2 regions of the Arthrobacter agilis genome follow, and region 1 is predicted to be linked to the other one. Evidence: predicted binding sites of a transcription regulator. Region 1 holds the regulator's gene; the other holds the start of a gene.
The links. Region 1 encodes HrcA, which represses chaperone genes, less so after heat shock. Its sites were predicted from a motif close to TTNGCACTCGNNNNNNNCGAGTGCNAA; they were not measured.

Region 1 (7,480 bases):
CGGTGCTCGACCGCACGCACGCGCCCGAGCGCGTCCCGCAGGCCGTGCAGTGGGCCCGCGACGCCGGACTGGCCGTGAGCCTCGACCTGATCTACGGGACGCCGGGGGAGTCGCTGGAGGACTGGCGCACCACCCTGGCCACGGCCCTGTCCTACGGACCGGACCACATCTCCGCCTACGCCCTCATCATCGAGGACGGAACGAGGCTCGCCTCGCGCATCCGGCGCGGCCAGGTCCCGCCCATCGACGACGACGACCACGCGGACAAGTACGCCCTCGCCGAGGAGATGCTCACGGCCGCCGGTCTGCACTGGTACGAGGTCAGCAACTGGGCACGTACGCCCGCGGACGAGTGCCGCCACAACCTCGCCTACTGGCGGGGCAGCGACTGGTGGGGAGCCGGCCCGGGCGCGCACTCGCACGTGGGCGGGACCCGCTGGTGGAACGTGAAGCATCCCCGTCCCTACGCGGACGCACTGGGCGCCGGGCGGTCACCCGCGGCGGGCCGCGAGGTGCTGTCGGCGGAGGACCGTTACGTCGAGGACGTCATGCTGCGCGTGCGGCTGCGCGAGGGGCTGTCCACGCAGTCCCTGACGGCGACCGGACGCAGGGCCGTCGCCGGCCTGATCGCCGACGGACTGGTCGACCCGGCCGCCGCGTTCGCCGGCCGCCTGGTCCTGACGTTCAACGGCAGGCTGCTCGCCGACGCCGTGGTGCGCCGGCTCCTGCCGGACTGAGGCGCCGCGCGGATCCAGTGCGGACCACAGGAGGTGGGTGCTGTCCCGGCCAGGCCTGGCCGGTCCGCCACCCCCGCTGCGGGACGCGAGCGCCGCGCCGGGTCAGGGGTGCCGGCCGCTCAGCGGATCGGGCGCAGGTTCAGGGCGTAGCGGTACGGGCGTCCGCGATTCACCTGGATGCCCGCGCTGACCGAGAAGATCGCGATGACGACCCAGATGAGGGCATTGACGACGGCGAAGACACCGCCGATGACCGGCAGGAGCGACAGGAGCCACGCGACCAGGGCCAGGATGGTGGGCGGAAGCGTGAAGTTGAGCGCCTCCTTCGACTCCTGCGCCGTGAAGGGGCCACGGTCCTTGAAGATGAGGTAGATCAGCAGCGAGGGGATGAACCCCAGGATCCCGCCGAAATGTGCCAGCGTGGCGTACTGGCGGTCCTCGGAGGCCGTCAGGGGGAGGGCGGTCGCGGGCGTCCCCTCGAACGCAGGACGGGACTCGTTCCGGCCGTGGTGCTGGTGGTCGGCGGTGTTGGACAACTTCGGTTCCTTTGGTGGCTGGCGGGAACTCTCCCCCGGGAGTGTGCTTCAAGGATACGGGGTGGCGGGGGCCGGACGGCTCAGGCGGTCCCCGGCTGGGCGGTCAGGAAATCGATGACCTCTTCGACCCGGCCCAGCAGGGAGGGCTCCAGATCCGCGTAGGTGCTGACGCCGGCGAGGATCCGCTTCCACCCGTGTGCGACGGCTGCCTGGTTGTGGTGCGGCCAGCCGAGGCCGGCGAGGATGCCCGTCTTCCAGTCCTGGTGGCGGGGGACCACCGGCCACGCGTCGAGCCCCAGGGCAGCCGGTTTCACCGCCTGCCAGACGTCCACGTAGGGGTGGCCCACGATCAGGACGTGGTTGCGGGCGCCGGGTACGGTCATCGCCTGCTGGGCGATCCGCGACTCCTTCGTCCCCGGCAGCAGGTGGTCGACGAGGATCCCGAGCCTGCGCTCCGGGCCGGGCGCGAACGCGCGCACGGCCCCTTCGAGGTCGTCGACCCCGTGCAGCGGTTCGACGACGATCCCCTCGAGCCGGAGATCGTCGCCCCAGACCTTCTCCACCAGTTCGGCGTCGTGCTGGCCCTCGACCCAGATCCTGCTGGCGCGCGCCGTCCGGGCACGGGCGCCGTCGACCCGCACCGATCCGGAGGCGGTGCGCGTGGACGCCGGGGCGGCGCGCAGGACGGGCGCGACGACGTGCACGGGATCGCCGTCGAGGAGGAACCCGTGACCGAGCCTGAAGGTGCGCTTCTTCCCGCGCCGGTCCTCGAGCACCATGACGTGCAGCCCGCCTGACTTCTCGACGCGGACCACGGCGCCGACGAAGCCGCTCTGCACGTCCTCGAGGACCATGTCCTTCTCCACCGGGACGTCGGGCAGGCTGACCCGCTTCGGAGCCGCGATGTCCTGTGCTCCCCAGCCGTAGTCCATGCCGTGCGCGTCCTTCCCGTGAGGGCTGCGGCGGTCTGCCGCTGCCCGGGTCCCAATGCTAACAATCGGCCCGCACGTACTAGACTTGGCACTTGGGTGTGTCGAGTGCTAACCGCTCGGGGCCGCCCGCAGAACGCACCCGCATGGAGAGGAACAGACCCGGAGGTGAGTCAGGAATGAGCGAACCACGACGCCTGGAGGTACTCCGGGCCATCGTCGAGGACTACGTCCACTCCCGGGAGCCCGTCGGCTCCAAGGCACTCGTGGACCGCCACCGGCTGGGCGTCTCGTCCGCCACCATCCGTAACGACATGGCCGTCCTCGAGGAGGAGGGCCTCATCGCGGCTCCCCACACCAGTTCGGGCCGCATCCCCACGGACAAGGGCTACCGCCTGTTCGTCGACCGCATCTCCGAGGTGAAGCCGCTCTCGGCTCCCGAGAAGAAGGCGATCCAGACGCTGCTGGAAGGCGCCGACGATCTCGACGACGTCATGGACCGGACCGTGCGCCTGCTGGCACAGCTGACCAACCAGGTCGCCGTCGTCCAGTTCCCCCGGGTCGGGGGAGCGTCCGTCCGGCACATCGAGTTCGTGCTGCTCGCCCCGCAGCAGATCCTGGTCGTCCTGATCGCCAGCAACGGCACCGTCCAGCAGCGCATCGTACGGACCCCGGCCGCGATCCAGGAGGCCGAACTCGCGGAACTCAGGCAGCGGATCCTGTCCGCGGTGTCGGGTGTGAAGCTGTCCGGGCTGCCCGCCGAACTCGGTGTCGCCCTGGCGCAACTGCCTCCCGCACTGAGGGCGCACGGGGGTACGATCATCAGGGCGCTGGAACAGCTCGCAGGGCTCGGCCGTGACGACCGGATCCTGCTGGCGGGGACGGCGAACCTCGCCCGTTCCACCGGGGATTTCCCGCTGAGCATCGGCCCCATCCTCGAGGCGCTCGAGGAGCAGGTGGTCATGCTGAGGCTCCTGTCCGAGATGGAGTACGACGCCCGCGGCATCTCCGTGAGGATCGGCAGCGAGAACCCCTACGGGGGCCTGTCGGGGGCCTCCGTCGTCGCCACGGGCTACGGGCCGGACGCCGGCGCGAAGCTCGGGGTCCTCGGGCCCACCCGCATGGACTACCCGACGACGATGGCCGCCGTGCGCGCCGTCGCCCGCTACCTCTCGAGGATCCTCGAGGAGTAGGCGAGTGCCCTCCGGGGCACCCAGGCATTTCCGCCGGTTCCGGCGAGCAGCAGACAGAAGTCTCCAACAGGAAGTGATGTGCACGAGTGAGTAATCACTATGAGGTCCTCGGTGTGGCGCAGGGTGCGACCGGCGAGGAGATCAAGAAGGCGTACCGCAAGCTGGCGCGCAAGCTCCACCCGGACGTGAACACGGGGGACGATGCCGCCGAGGAGTTCAAGCGCGTCACGCACGCCTACGAGGTGCTCTCGGACCCCCAGAAGCGCAGGGTCTACGACACGACGGGCAACGAGAACGGCACGGACAACGGGTACGGCGCCGGCTACTCGGGCTCCGGCTTCGCGTTCCAGGACATCTTCGAGACCTTCTTCGGCGGCGGCGGCCAGCAGGCCGGAGCCCCGACGCGGACCCGCCGCGGGCAGGACGCCCTGATCAACGTCCGCATCGACCTGAAGGACGCCGTCTTCGGGGCCAACAAGAAGATCGAGGTGGACACCGCGGAGGTCTGCCCCACGTGCGACGGCAGCTGCTGCCAGCCCGGCACCTCCGTCCGCACCTGCGACATCTGCGGCGGCTCCGGCCAGGTCCAGCGCGCCGTGCGGTCCATCCTCGGCCAGGTCATGACGAGTGCCCCCTGCGGTACCTGCCAGGGCTACGGCACCGTCATCCCGAGCCCCTGCCACGAGTGCAGCGGTGAGGGCCGCATCCGCGCGCGCCGCACCCTGACCATCAAGGTGCCCGCAGGCGTCGGTACCGGCACGCGCATCCAGCTCGCCGGGCAGGGCGAGGCCGGGATCGCCGGCGGGCCGCAGGGCGACCTGTACGTGGAGATCCGCGTCAACACGGACTCGACCTTCCTGCGCGACGGCGACGACCTGCACGTGACCCTGAGCGTCCCCATGACGGCGGCCGCGCTCGGCACCAGCGTGCACCTGGACACGTACGACGGCGACCAGGAGCTCGTCATCAAGCCCGGGACGCAGTCGGGGGAGATCCTGACGCTGCGCGGGCTCGGCGTCACACACCTCCGGAGCCAGGGCAGGGGAGACCTCCGCGTCCACCTCAACGTCGAGACCCCACGCAACATCGACCACCAGCAGGAGGAGCTCCTGCGCCGGCTCGCGGAGCTGCGCGGCGAGGAGTACACGGACGGACAGCTCGCCAGCAGCGGTTCGGGCGTCTTCGCGCGCCTCCGGGAGCGCCTCGGGAACCGCTGACCATGACGCGGCCCCTCTTCTTCGGTCCGGGTGAGACCGTCCGGTCCGCCGTACCCGGCACCGTGTTCGTCCTCGGCGGGGACGAGGGGCGCCACGCCGCCACCGTGAGACGGCTCACCGCGGGCGAGCGGATCGACGTGTCCGACGGCGCCGGCTACCGGATCGGCGGCGTCATCGCCGCGGTCGGGACGGGGACGGTCGACCTCGAGGTGGAGACGGCGGGCCAGGACCCCGCACCGCTCCATCGCCTCGTGCTCGTGCAGGCCCTGGCGAAGGGCGGCCGCGACGAGCAGGCCGTCGAAGCCGCCACGGAGCTCGGCGTCGACGCCGTCGTACCGTGGCATGCCGAGCGCAGCATCGTCCGCTGGCGCGGCGACAAGGCGGAGAAGGGCCGGCAGAAGTGGGTGTCGCTCGTCGGCGCCGCGGCCAAGCAGTCCCGCCGCTCGTTCGTCCCCGACGTGCACGGCGTGGTGGACACCTCCGGGCTCGCCACCTGGGCGGCGTCGGTGGACCGCATGGTCGTCCTCCACGAGGACGCGGAGACCTCCCTGGCGGCTCAGGTGACGGCGCTGCGCACCTCCGGTGTGCTGGACGCGCCCTCGTCGACCGCCGTCGTCGTGGGCCCGGAGGGCGGGATCAGCGACGCCGAGCTGGGGAAGCTCCGCGCCGTCGGAGCCCGGACGGCGCGCCTCGGACCACACGTCCTGCGGTCGTCGTCCGCCGGGCCGGCGGCACTGGTCCTGCTCAACCACCTGCTCGACCGCTGGTAGCGGACACCCCGGTCATGCCGGCCGCGCCGGGCGTCCCCGATCCGACCCCGTCTACCTGACGGTGACGCTCTTGGAATCCTGTGCCTCGCCGTCGCCGTCGCCGTCGGGGACGGTCACGGTGACCTCGTACCGGCCCGGTGGCAGCGTCACGGAGAAGGAGTAGGCCCCGTCCGCGATGTCCACCGAGCCGTCGCGGAACAGTCCCGTGGGGCCCGGGGTGGAGCTGTCCTCCCCGCGGTCGATACGCCAGCCGACGGATTCCTCCGACGAGGGACCGACGCCGTGGATGATCAGCCCGGCGGTGTCCGCTTCCACGTCCTGCTGGGGGTCGATGATCCAGACGGGCGCCCAGCGCCGCTGAGTCCCGCGTCCATTCGCCGACCAGATCGACCGCGCCGAAGGCGCGGACGTCGGCCGCCCCGTCCACGAGGACGACGACGGAGCTCGACTCGCCCCCCGGGATGAGTCCCGCGTTCGATGCCGCGGCGGTCGCCGTGTAGACGAGCTGCTGCAGCGCCAGGCGGGCTGCGTCCTCGTCCAGGCGGGACGAGAACGCATCCGAGGACATGTCCAGCGTGATGACGTTCTTGGTGGAGATCGCGGACCGGACGCTCGAAGCCTGCTGCCAGGGGGAGCGGTAGTCGGGATCCAGGGGCCGCCCCGCCGTCATGAGCTGCACCGCATCGGCGATCGGATCACCCGTGGCCCCCTCCGGAGGCGGGAGGAACTCGCGGAACAGCCGGTCGCTGCCCTCGACGTCCCCGAGCCAGTACACGGGCAGCAGAGGTTGCGCCTCGGCCGGTCCCGCAGCGGCGCCCTGGGTCTGGACGGAGGGGTCCGACGGCGCGGAGCCCTCGGGCGCGGCGGTGGCGAAGGGCTCGGCGATCGCCGTCGTGTGCCCGCCGCCCTGGAACAGCCCCACGTTCGGGACGATGAACACGCTGCTGGCGACGAGCACGCCGCCGGAGACGAGGAGGATGCCGGGCAGCCCGAGGCGGCTCCGCTTCAGGGGGTCCTGCTCGCTCATGCCGGCCCCCTTCCGTCAGGCGCACAGGTGCGCGGATCGATTCCTGGAAAATTCGCGGTCCAGCGCATCGACGGCTGGAGTCGGTGCAGGCGCGGACCGGGAGCCGGTCCCGCTGCCGGGCCTCATTCAGCTTGGCACAGGGCGGGAGGACGCACCCGTAGGAAGACCGCCACCGGGCGGGACTGAAACCCGATCGATACGAAGCCGTTGCCGATTCGCGATGAAACCCGAGTGGAACTCGGTCTCCGGGTAGGATGCCGCAGATCACGTCCCTGCACCATGTCCGGCCGGGAATCAAAGGCCTCCGGCTCCTGTTGACACAGGAGGCGGCAGTGGACCATGACGTAGGATTGGCATCTCTGCGGCTGTCGGTCCGAGCGCTGGTCCAGCGCGGGACCCGCGGCGGGCGCAGCCACCGTCACCACGTGTACGACTACTCGAATGAGGGCGATCGAAGGCCGGACGGCCGAGCTATGAGCGAATCTTCAACTGGCATCAATGCGGCAGGACTGGACACCCGGATGTTCGTCTTCGACTCGACGGAGCAGATGGTGCAGGCCCTCGGCTCCAACGACGAGGCGCTCCGGCTGATCGAGGACTCGTTCCCGGGCGTCGGCCTGCAGGCGCGGGGGAACGAGCTGACCATCACCGGGCCCTCGGCCGACGTGCTCCGCACCGAGCGGCTCATCGGCGAGATCCAGACCATGGCGAGCAACAACGCGACCGTCTCCCCGCAGGTCCTCGAGCAGCTGGTCACCATGCTGAAGACGCAGAGCGCTGCCAGGCCGTCCGAGGTCCTGTCGGTCAACATCCTCACCTCCCGCGGGAAGACGATCCGCCCCAAGACGCTCAACCAGAGCACGTACGTGGACGCGATCGACCGCAACACCATCGTGTTCGGGATCGGCCCGGCCGGTACCGGCAAGACGTACCTGGCCATGGCCAAGGCGGTGCAGGCGCTGCAGCAGAAGGAAGTCAACCGGATCATCCTGACGCGGCCGGCCGTCGAGGCGGGGGAGCGGCTGGGCTTCCTGCCCGGCACTCTGAACGACAAGATCGACCCGTACCTGC
Region 2 (7,480 bases), 790 kb from region 1:
CGAGCACGCGGTAGGCGCGGGCGAAGGGGGTGTCCGTGTACGAGGGGGCGCAGATGTAGGCGATCATCGGGTCCAGCAGGTGCCCGCCGAGCCGTCCGGCGAGATCCGCGACGAGCTCGGCGCGGATGACGGCGCCGTCGGGCTCGTAGAGGTAGCCGCCCGGCTCGCCGACCGCCGCCGTCGGGCCGTGCCCGAACTCCGCCGCGGACACCATCTCCGCGGACCCCTGCGGGCCGACGACGAGCGCCGCCCGGCGGACGCCGTCGCGCCGGAGCGCGTTGAACCAGAGCGCCACCTCGGTGACGTCGCCGTCCACGGAGACCCACTGCGCCTCGCACGCGGACGGGACGGACGCGTGCGGCATGCCCGGCCCCATCTTCACGCCCACGGGCTTCCCGCCGTCGGCGAGGTGCTGGGCGAAGGAGAGCGGAGGCGAGAACGCCTCGGGGTCGAAGAGGCGGGAGGTGCCCGACGTCGTCGTGGTCCGGCGGGCAGGATCGAGCCACACGCCGTCGTACTCCGCGGTGTCCACGGCGGACGCGTCCGCGTTGACGACGCGTGCGTTGGGGAAGGGCAGCAGGTTCATCGTCGCGGCGGCCGCCGTGGTCTCGTCGAGCTCGACGGCCGTGACCTCCCGGTCGAGGGTGGCCAGCGCCATGCTGTCCGCGCCGAGGCCGCAGCCGAGGTCGGCGACCCGCACGAGCCCGGCGTCCACGAACCGCTGCGCGTGGCGGGCGGCGACGGTCAGGCGCGTGGCCTGCTCGAGTCCTGCCGCCGTGAAGACCATGTGCTCCGCGAACGGCCCGAACTTCGCGGACGCCTTCGCGCGGAGCCGCGACTGCGTGAGTGCTGCGGCGACGGTCCCGGGGGAGTGGCCCGCCTTCCGCAGCTGCTCCGTGAGCCGCAGGCTGTCGGCCTCGGTATAGGGCCCGAGCGAGTTCAGCAGCTCCCAGCCCTCGGGGGTCAGGATGTCCGCGATGTTCTCCGAAGCCATGCAGCCAGCCTAGGCGAAGTACACGCCGATCCTGTTGCCGCGGATCTGCTCCACCTGGATCTCCACGTCGTACACGCGGTGGAGCACGGCCGGCGTCATGATCTCCTCCGGGGGGCCCTGCTGGATGAGTGCGCCGTCGCGCAGCGCCAGGATCGTGTCCGAGTAGCAGGACGCGAAGTTGATGTCGTGGATCACGAGCACCACGGTCTTCCCGAGGTCGTCGGCGAGCCGGCGGAGCAGGCGCATCATGTCCACGGAGTGCTTCATGTCCAGGTTGTTGAGCGGCTCGTCCAGCAGGATGTGCTCGGTGTCCTGCGCGAGGACCATCGCGATGAACGCGCGCTGGCGCTGGCCTCCCGAGAGTTCGTCGACGAAGCGGTCGGCGAGGGCGGTCAGGTCCAGGTAGTCGAGCGCGCGCTCGATGTGCTCGCGGTCCGCCGTGGTGGGGCGGCCGTTGTTGTGCGGGAACCGGCCGAACCCGACGAGATCGCGCACCGACAGACGGACCGTCAGCTGGTTCTCCTGCCGCAGGATCGACAGCGTCCGGGCGAGCTGCATCCCCGGCGTCGTGCTGACGTCCAGCCCGTCCACCTCCACGCGGCCGGCGTCGAGCGGCAGGAGCCGGCTCATCATGGACAGCAGGGTGGACTTGCCGGCGCCGTTCGGACCGATGATCGAGGTGACGCCGCCCCGGATCGTGCAGCTGACGTCGTCCACCACCGTGGCGGTCCCGTAGCGCTTGGTGGCATGGCTGACGGTGATCACCGGATGCGGCCTTTCAGGAGGAGGGCGATGAAGACGAGGCCACCGGTGAACTCGATGACGATGCTGAGTGCTGTGTCGAACGCGAAGACCTGCTCCAGGACGAGCTGTCCGCCCACGAGTGCGATCACGCCGAGCAGGACGGCGACGGGCAACACGACGGCGTGCCGGAAGTGGTTGCACAGCTGGTACGCGAGGGCCGAGACGAGCAGGCCGAAGAAGGTGGCGGGCCCCACGAGGGCCGTGGAGACGGCGACCAGCACCGAGCAGATCACCAGGACCAGCGTCACGGTGCGCCGGTGGTCCACGCCGAGCCCGACCGCGGTGTCCCGGCCGAGGGCCAGGACATCGAGGCGGTGCCGCAGGCGCCAGGCGGGCACGCACAGTCCCAGGACGGCGACGGCGGAGATCAGCAGCAGCGTCGGATCCACGCGGTTGAAGCTCGCGAAGAACAGGTCCTGCAGGATGATGTACTCGCTCGGGTCCATGAGGCGCTGGAGCAGGGACGAGACGCCGCGGAAGAAGACACCGAACACGATCCCGACCAGCAGCAGCAGGTGCAGGCTCCGCCCGCCGCCCGTGAAGAGCCACCGGTACAGCAGCCAGGAGAAGCCGACCAGGAGCGCGACCTCGACGATGAAGCGGACCGGCGCTCCGAGGGTGAGGAGGGTCCGGGCACCGAGGGCGAACGCCAGGACGGTCTGGATGAGGATGTAGAGCGCGTCCAGCCCCATGATGGACGGCGTGAGGATCCGGTTGCCGGTCACCGTCTGGAAGAGCACGGTGGACACCCCGACGGCGACGGCGACCAGCACCATGGCGCCGACCCGGTTCAGGCGCCGCGGGAGCACGTACGCCAGGTTGCCCTGCAGGTCGACGAGCAGGAACGCCGCGACGAGCGCGGCGGCGGTGACGCCGAGCACCGCGAGCCAGGCGCGGGGCGGGAGCGTCCTCAGCGGCGTCCGGCCGGACTGCACGACGGCGGTGGGAAGGGGGCTGGTCCTAGCGCGCACCGGCGGTCCTCCGTACGAGCAGGGTGATGAACAGGGCGCTGCCGGCCACGGAGACGATCACGCCGACCGGCACCTCGTAGGGGAAGCGGATGATCCGGCCGAGGATGTCGCAGGCCAGCAGGAATCCTGCGCCGAACACGGCGATCCAGGGGACGGCGCGGCGCACGTTGTCGCCGATGAGCAGGGACACGAGGTTGGGCACGATCAGGCCGAGGAAGGGGACGGCTCCCACGACCACCACCACGACGGCGCTGATGAGGCTCACCAGCACGAGGCCGAGGTTCATGGTCCGCCGGTAGTCCAGGCCGAGGTTGGTGGTGAACTCCTCACCCATGCCGGCCACGGTGAACCGGTCGGCGCACACGTAGCCGACGACGGCGAGGGCGGCGACGATCCACAGCAGTTCGTAGCGGCCGCGGACCAGCCCGGAGAAGTCACCGATCATCCAGGTGTTGAGCGTCTGCAGCAGGTCGAAGCGGTATGCGAAGAACGTCGTCACCGCCGCGATGACCCCGCCGAGCATGATGCCCACGAGCGGGACGATCAGCGTGTTCCGCAGCGGGATCCGGCGCAGGACGGACAGGAAGAGCGCCGTGCCGGCCATGGCGAAGACGGCGGCGATCCCCATCTTCGCGACGATCGGGGCGGCGGGCAGGAGCAGCGTGGCGACCAGGATCCCTGCGGTGGCCGATTCCACCGTGCCGACGGTGGAGGGTTCCACGAACCGGTTACGGGCCATGAGCTGCAGGACGAACCCGGCGACGCTGAGGGCCACGCCGGCCAGGAGGACCGCGAGCGTGCGCGGCACCCGGCTCACGAGGAACGTCTGCCACACGCCGGCGTCGCCCTCGAGCAGGTCGGCGGGGGAGACCGCCGCGACGCCCACGAACAGGCTGACGAGGGCGAGCAGCAGCACCGCTGCGCCCGCTGCCCAGAGGGCCGGTGGCCGGGTGGAGCCGTGCTGCTGCGCCGGCCGCTGCGGCCGGAGGGAGAGTGCTGCCATGGGGGCGCCTACCGCCGGAGCGGCGCGGCGGTTCAGGCCGCGAGGGCCTCGTCGACTGCGGAGACCATGGCGTCGAGGTTGTCGAGGCCGTACCCGATGAGGTACCAGCTCGCGGAGTCGAGGTAGGTGACGTCGTCGTTCTTCGCGGCGTCCGTGCCGTTGACGAGCTCGTTGTCCAGGACGGCGGAGCCGGCGGCGCCGGCCTCACCGACGGCGGCGTCCCGGTCGATCACGAAGAGATGGGCCGGGTTGACCTCGGCGATGTATTCGAAGGAGACCGCCTCGCCGTGCGTGCCCTCGTTCCTGACCGCGGCGGCGGGCTCGACGCCGAGCACGTCGTGGATCAGGCCGAACCGTGATCCGGCGCCGTACGCGGTGACCTCGCCTGCGCTGGTCATCAGGACGAGGCCGTTGCCCGCGGAAGCGGCGGTGTCCTTCGTTCCGGCGATCTTCGCGTCGAGCGCGGCCAGCCGGTCGGCGACCTCGTCCTCGGCGCCGAAGATCCGGCCGAGTGATGCGGTGTGCTCCCGGAAGCTCGCCATCGGGTCCGCTGCATCGACGCTCAGATCGATGGTCGGCGCGATGTCCGAGAGCTCGTCGTACGAATCGGCGACACGGCCCGAGATGATGATCAGGTCGGGGGCGGCGGCGGCGATCGCCTCGAAGTCCGGTTCCTTCATGGAGCCGATGTTCGTGGTGTCACCGCCCTCGTAGGCGGAGAGCTGCTGGGGCAGGGTCCCCTGCGGGACGCCGGCCACGTCCACGCCGAGCGCGTCCAGGGTATCGAGGGCGCCGAGGTCGAAGGTGAACACCGTCTCGGGATCGACCGGCACCTCGGTGGTCCCCTGCGCGTGCTCGACCGGGACGGTCGAGGCCGCCGCCGGCTCGTCGGCCGCCTCGGAGGAGCCACCGCACGCCGTCAGGGCGAGGGTGGCCGCAGCGGCTGCGGAAAGGACGGCGAGGCGCAGGTGTGCCATGGGGTGGACTCCGTGGAGGGAAGGGGCCGGGCGGGCCGGACGTCGCGGAAGTAAGGAATGCCTTACCTCTCTCGAATGTAGAGGGCCGTGCGGGAATTACGCAACTGGAACGTGTCCTATTGCGACGAAGTGCGTCCGGTCGGACGGTGGGCCGCCACCGTTGAGCCGTCAACGCTGGCACTCACCTTGACCGAGTGCCAGCGCTTGCATACAGTCGGAGTTGGCACTCGCTCACTGCGGGTGCTAATCCCGAGGGAAGCGTTCGCCGGCACCGCGACGACGGTTCACGCCCAGCCCGACGGCCCCCATTCCATTGGTATCGAACGCAAAGGAGAGCCCGAGTGTCGGTCTCTATTAAGCCCCTTGAGGATCGCATCGTTGTCCGCCCCCTCGAAGCCGAGCAGACCACTGCTTCCGGCCTCGTCATCCCGGACACGGCCAAGGAGAAGCCCCAGGAGGGCGAAGTCGTGGCCGTCGGACCGGGTCGTGTCGACGACAACGGCAACCGCGTGCCCGTCGATGTCGCCGAGGGCGACGTCGTCATCTACTCGAAGTACGGCGGAACCGAAGTGAAGCACGGTGGCCAGGAGTACCTAGTCCTCTCCGCCCGCGACGTCCTCGCCGTCGTCGTCAAGTAGTACCCCTTGAGGAGAAGCCCCGGCCCGCAGCGGCCGGGGCTTTTCCTCGCCAAGCCTGAAAGGAACCAACAGTGGCAAAGCAGTTGGAATTCAACGACGCCGCCCGCCGTGCCCTCGAGGCCGGCGTGGACAAGCTCGCGAACACCGTCAAGGTGACGCTGGGCCCCCGCGGACGCAATGTCGTGCTCGACAAGAAGTGGGGTGCGCCCACCATCACGAACGACGGCGTCACGATCGCCCGCGAGGTCGAGCTCGACGACCCGTACGAGAACCTCGGCGCCCAGCTGGCCAAGGAAGTCGCCACCAAGACGAACGACGTCGCCGGTGACGGGACGACCACCGCCACGGTCCTGGCCCAGGCGCTCGTCAAGGAAGGCCTCCGCAACGTGGCCGCCGGCGCAGCACCCGGACAGCTCAAGCACGGTATGGAGGTGGCGGTCGAGGCCGTCGCCAAGCGCCTGCTCGAGAACGCCCGCGAGGTCGTCGGCCAGCAGACGGCCAACGTCGCCTCCATCTCCGCGCAGAGCACCGAGGTCGGTGACCTCCTCGCCGAGGCGTTCGACAAGGTCGGCAAGGATGGTGTGATCACCATCGAGGAGTCCTCCAGCACGCAGACCGAGCTCGTCCTCACCGAGGGCATGCAGTTCGACAAGGGCTACCTCTCGCCGTACTTCGTGACCGACGCCGAGCGCCAGGAAGCCGTCCTAGAGGACGCGCTCATCCTCATCAACTCGGGCAAGATTTCCTCCCTCCAGGAGTTCCTCCCGCTGCTCGAGAAGGCGCTGCAGGCCGGCAAGCCGCTGTTCATCATCGCCGAGGACATCGAGGGCGAGGCGCTCTCCACCCTCGTGGTCAACAAGATCCGCGGCACCCTGAACGTCGTCGCCGTCAAGGCGCCGGGCTTCGGTGACCGCCGCAAGGCCATGATGCAGGACATCGCCACCCTCACGGGTGCGCAGGTCGTCTCGCCGGACCTCGGCCTCAAGCTGGACCAGGTGGGCCTGGAGGTGCTCGGGTCCGCCCGCCGCATCACCGTCACCAAGGATGCCACCACGATCGTCGACGGCACCGGCAGCGAGTCCGATGTCGCCGACCGCGTGGCGCAGATCCGCGCCGAGGTCGAGCGCACCGACTCCGACTGGGACCGTGAGAAGCTCCAGGAGCGCCTCGCGAAGCTCGCCGGCGGTATCGGCGTGATCAAGGTCGGCGCCGCCACCGAGGTCGAGCTCAAGGAGAAGAAGCACCGCATCGAGGACGCCGTGTCCTCCACGCGTGCCGCACTCGAAGAGGGCATCGTGGCCGGCGGCGGTTCCGCACTGGTCCACGCCGGGAAGGCGCTCGACACCGACCCCGACGTCCTGGCACTCGAGGGCGACGCGGCCACCGCCGTCGGCCTCGTCCGCCGCGCGCTCGCCCAGCCGCTGCGCTGGATCGCGGAGAACGCCGGTCACGAGGGATACGTCGTCGTCGCGAAGGTCTCCGACCTCGAGGACGGTCACGGCTTCAACGCCGCGACCGGCGAGTACGAGAACCTCGTGGACGCCGGCATCATCGACCCCGTGAAGGTGACGCGCTCCGCGCTGCGCAACGCGGCGTCCATCGCGGCACTCGTGCTGACCACGGAGACCCTCGTGGTCGAGAAGCCCGAGGAGTCCGAGGACGAGGGACACCAGGGCCACTCGCACTAGGGCCCAGGGGCTCCGGCCCCCCGCACGACAGCAGCACCCCGGCTCCGAGGAGCCGGGGTGCTGCTGTCTGTTCCGGGGCCGTGCCCCTAAACGACGAAGCCCCGGTACTCCAGGAGTACCGGGGCTTCGTCGTGCAGTTCGGGGATCAGGCGTCGACGACGATCGCCGTGACCACCGGCTGGCGGTTGTAGTAGCGGCGCATCCAGTTGGCCGTGGCCCGCTCGATGATGTCCTCCGGGTCCTGGCGGCGGCCGCCCTGGCGGTTGGACGCCGCATCGCGGAGCGCCTTCTCGACGGCGGCGCCCGCCTTGTCGAGGTCCTCGTCGGAGCAGGAGAAGCCCTTGGTGAAGAACTCGGGCGCCTCGACGATGTCCCCGTTGTCCGGGTCGATGATCGCGAGGACGG

Region 2: groES (co-chaperone GroES) is a predicted target of HrcA. The motif match lies at 4,924-4,950, and genes of this name have one in related genera.

The regions. Positions count from the first base shown of each region.
Region 1 is NZ_JAUSXO010000001.1:1,543,742-1,551,221, reverse strand. Features, by position in the region: gene hemW (radical SAM family heme chaperone HemW) at 1-737, shown strand, start outside; gene QFZ50_RS07005 (DUF4870 domain-containing protein) at 857-1,273, opposite strand; gene QFZ50_RS07000 (DUF3097 family protein) at 1,354-2,205, opposite strand; gene hrcA (heat-inducible transcriptional repressor HrcA) at 2,382-3,395, shown strand; gene dnaJ (molecular chaperone DnaJ) at 3,482-4,612, shown strand; gene QFZ50_RS06985 (16S rRNA (uracil(1498)-N(3))-methyltransferase) at 4,615-5,382, shown strand; gene QFZ50_RS06980 (GerMN domain-containing protein) at 5,357-6,409, opposite strand; gene QFZ50_RS06975 (PhoH family protein) at 6,883-7,480, shown strand, end outside.
Region 2 is NZ_JAUSXO010000001.1:2,333,891-2,341,370, reverse strand. Features, by position in the region: gene QFZ50_RS10825 (class I SAM-dependent methyltransferase) at 1-994, opposite strand, end outside; gene QFZ50_RS10820 (iron ABC transporter ATP-binding protein) at 1,004-1,759, opposite strand; gene QFZ50_RS10815 (iron chelate uptake ABC transporter family permease subunit) at 1,756-2,769, opposite strand; gene QFZ50_RS10810 (ABC transporter permease) at 2,759-3,772, opposite strand; gene QFZ50_RS10805 (siderophore ABC transporter substrate-binding protein) at 3,805-4,749, opposite strand; gene groES (co-chaperone GroES) at 5,091-5,387, shown strand; gene groL (chaperonin GroEL) at 5,459-7,075, shown strand; gene QFZ50_RS10790 (ribonuclease J) at 7,221-7,480, opposite strand, start outside.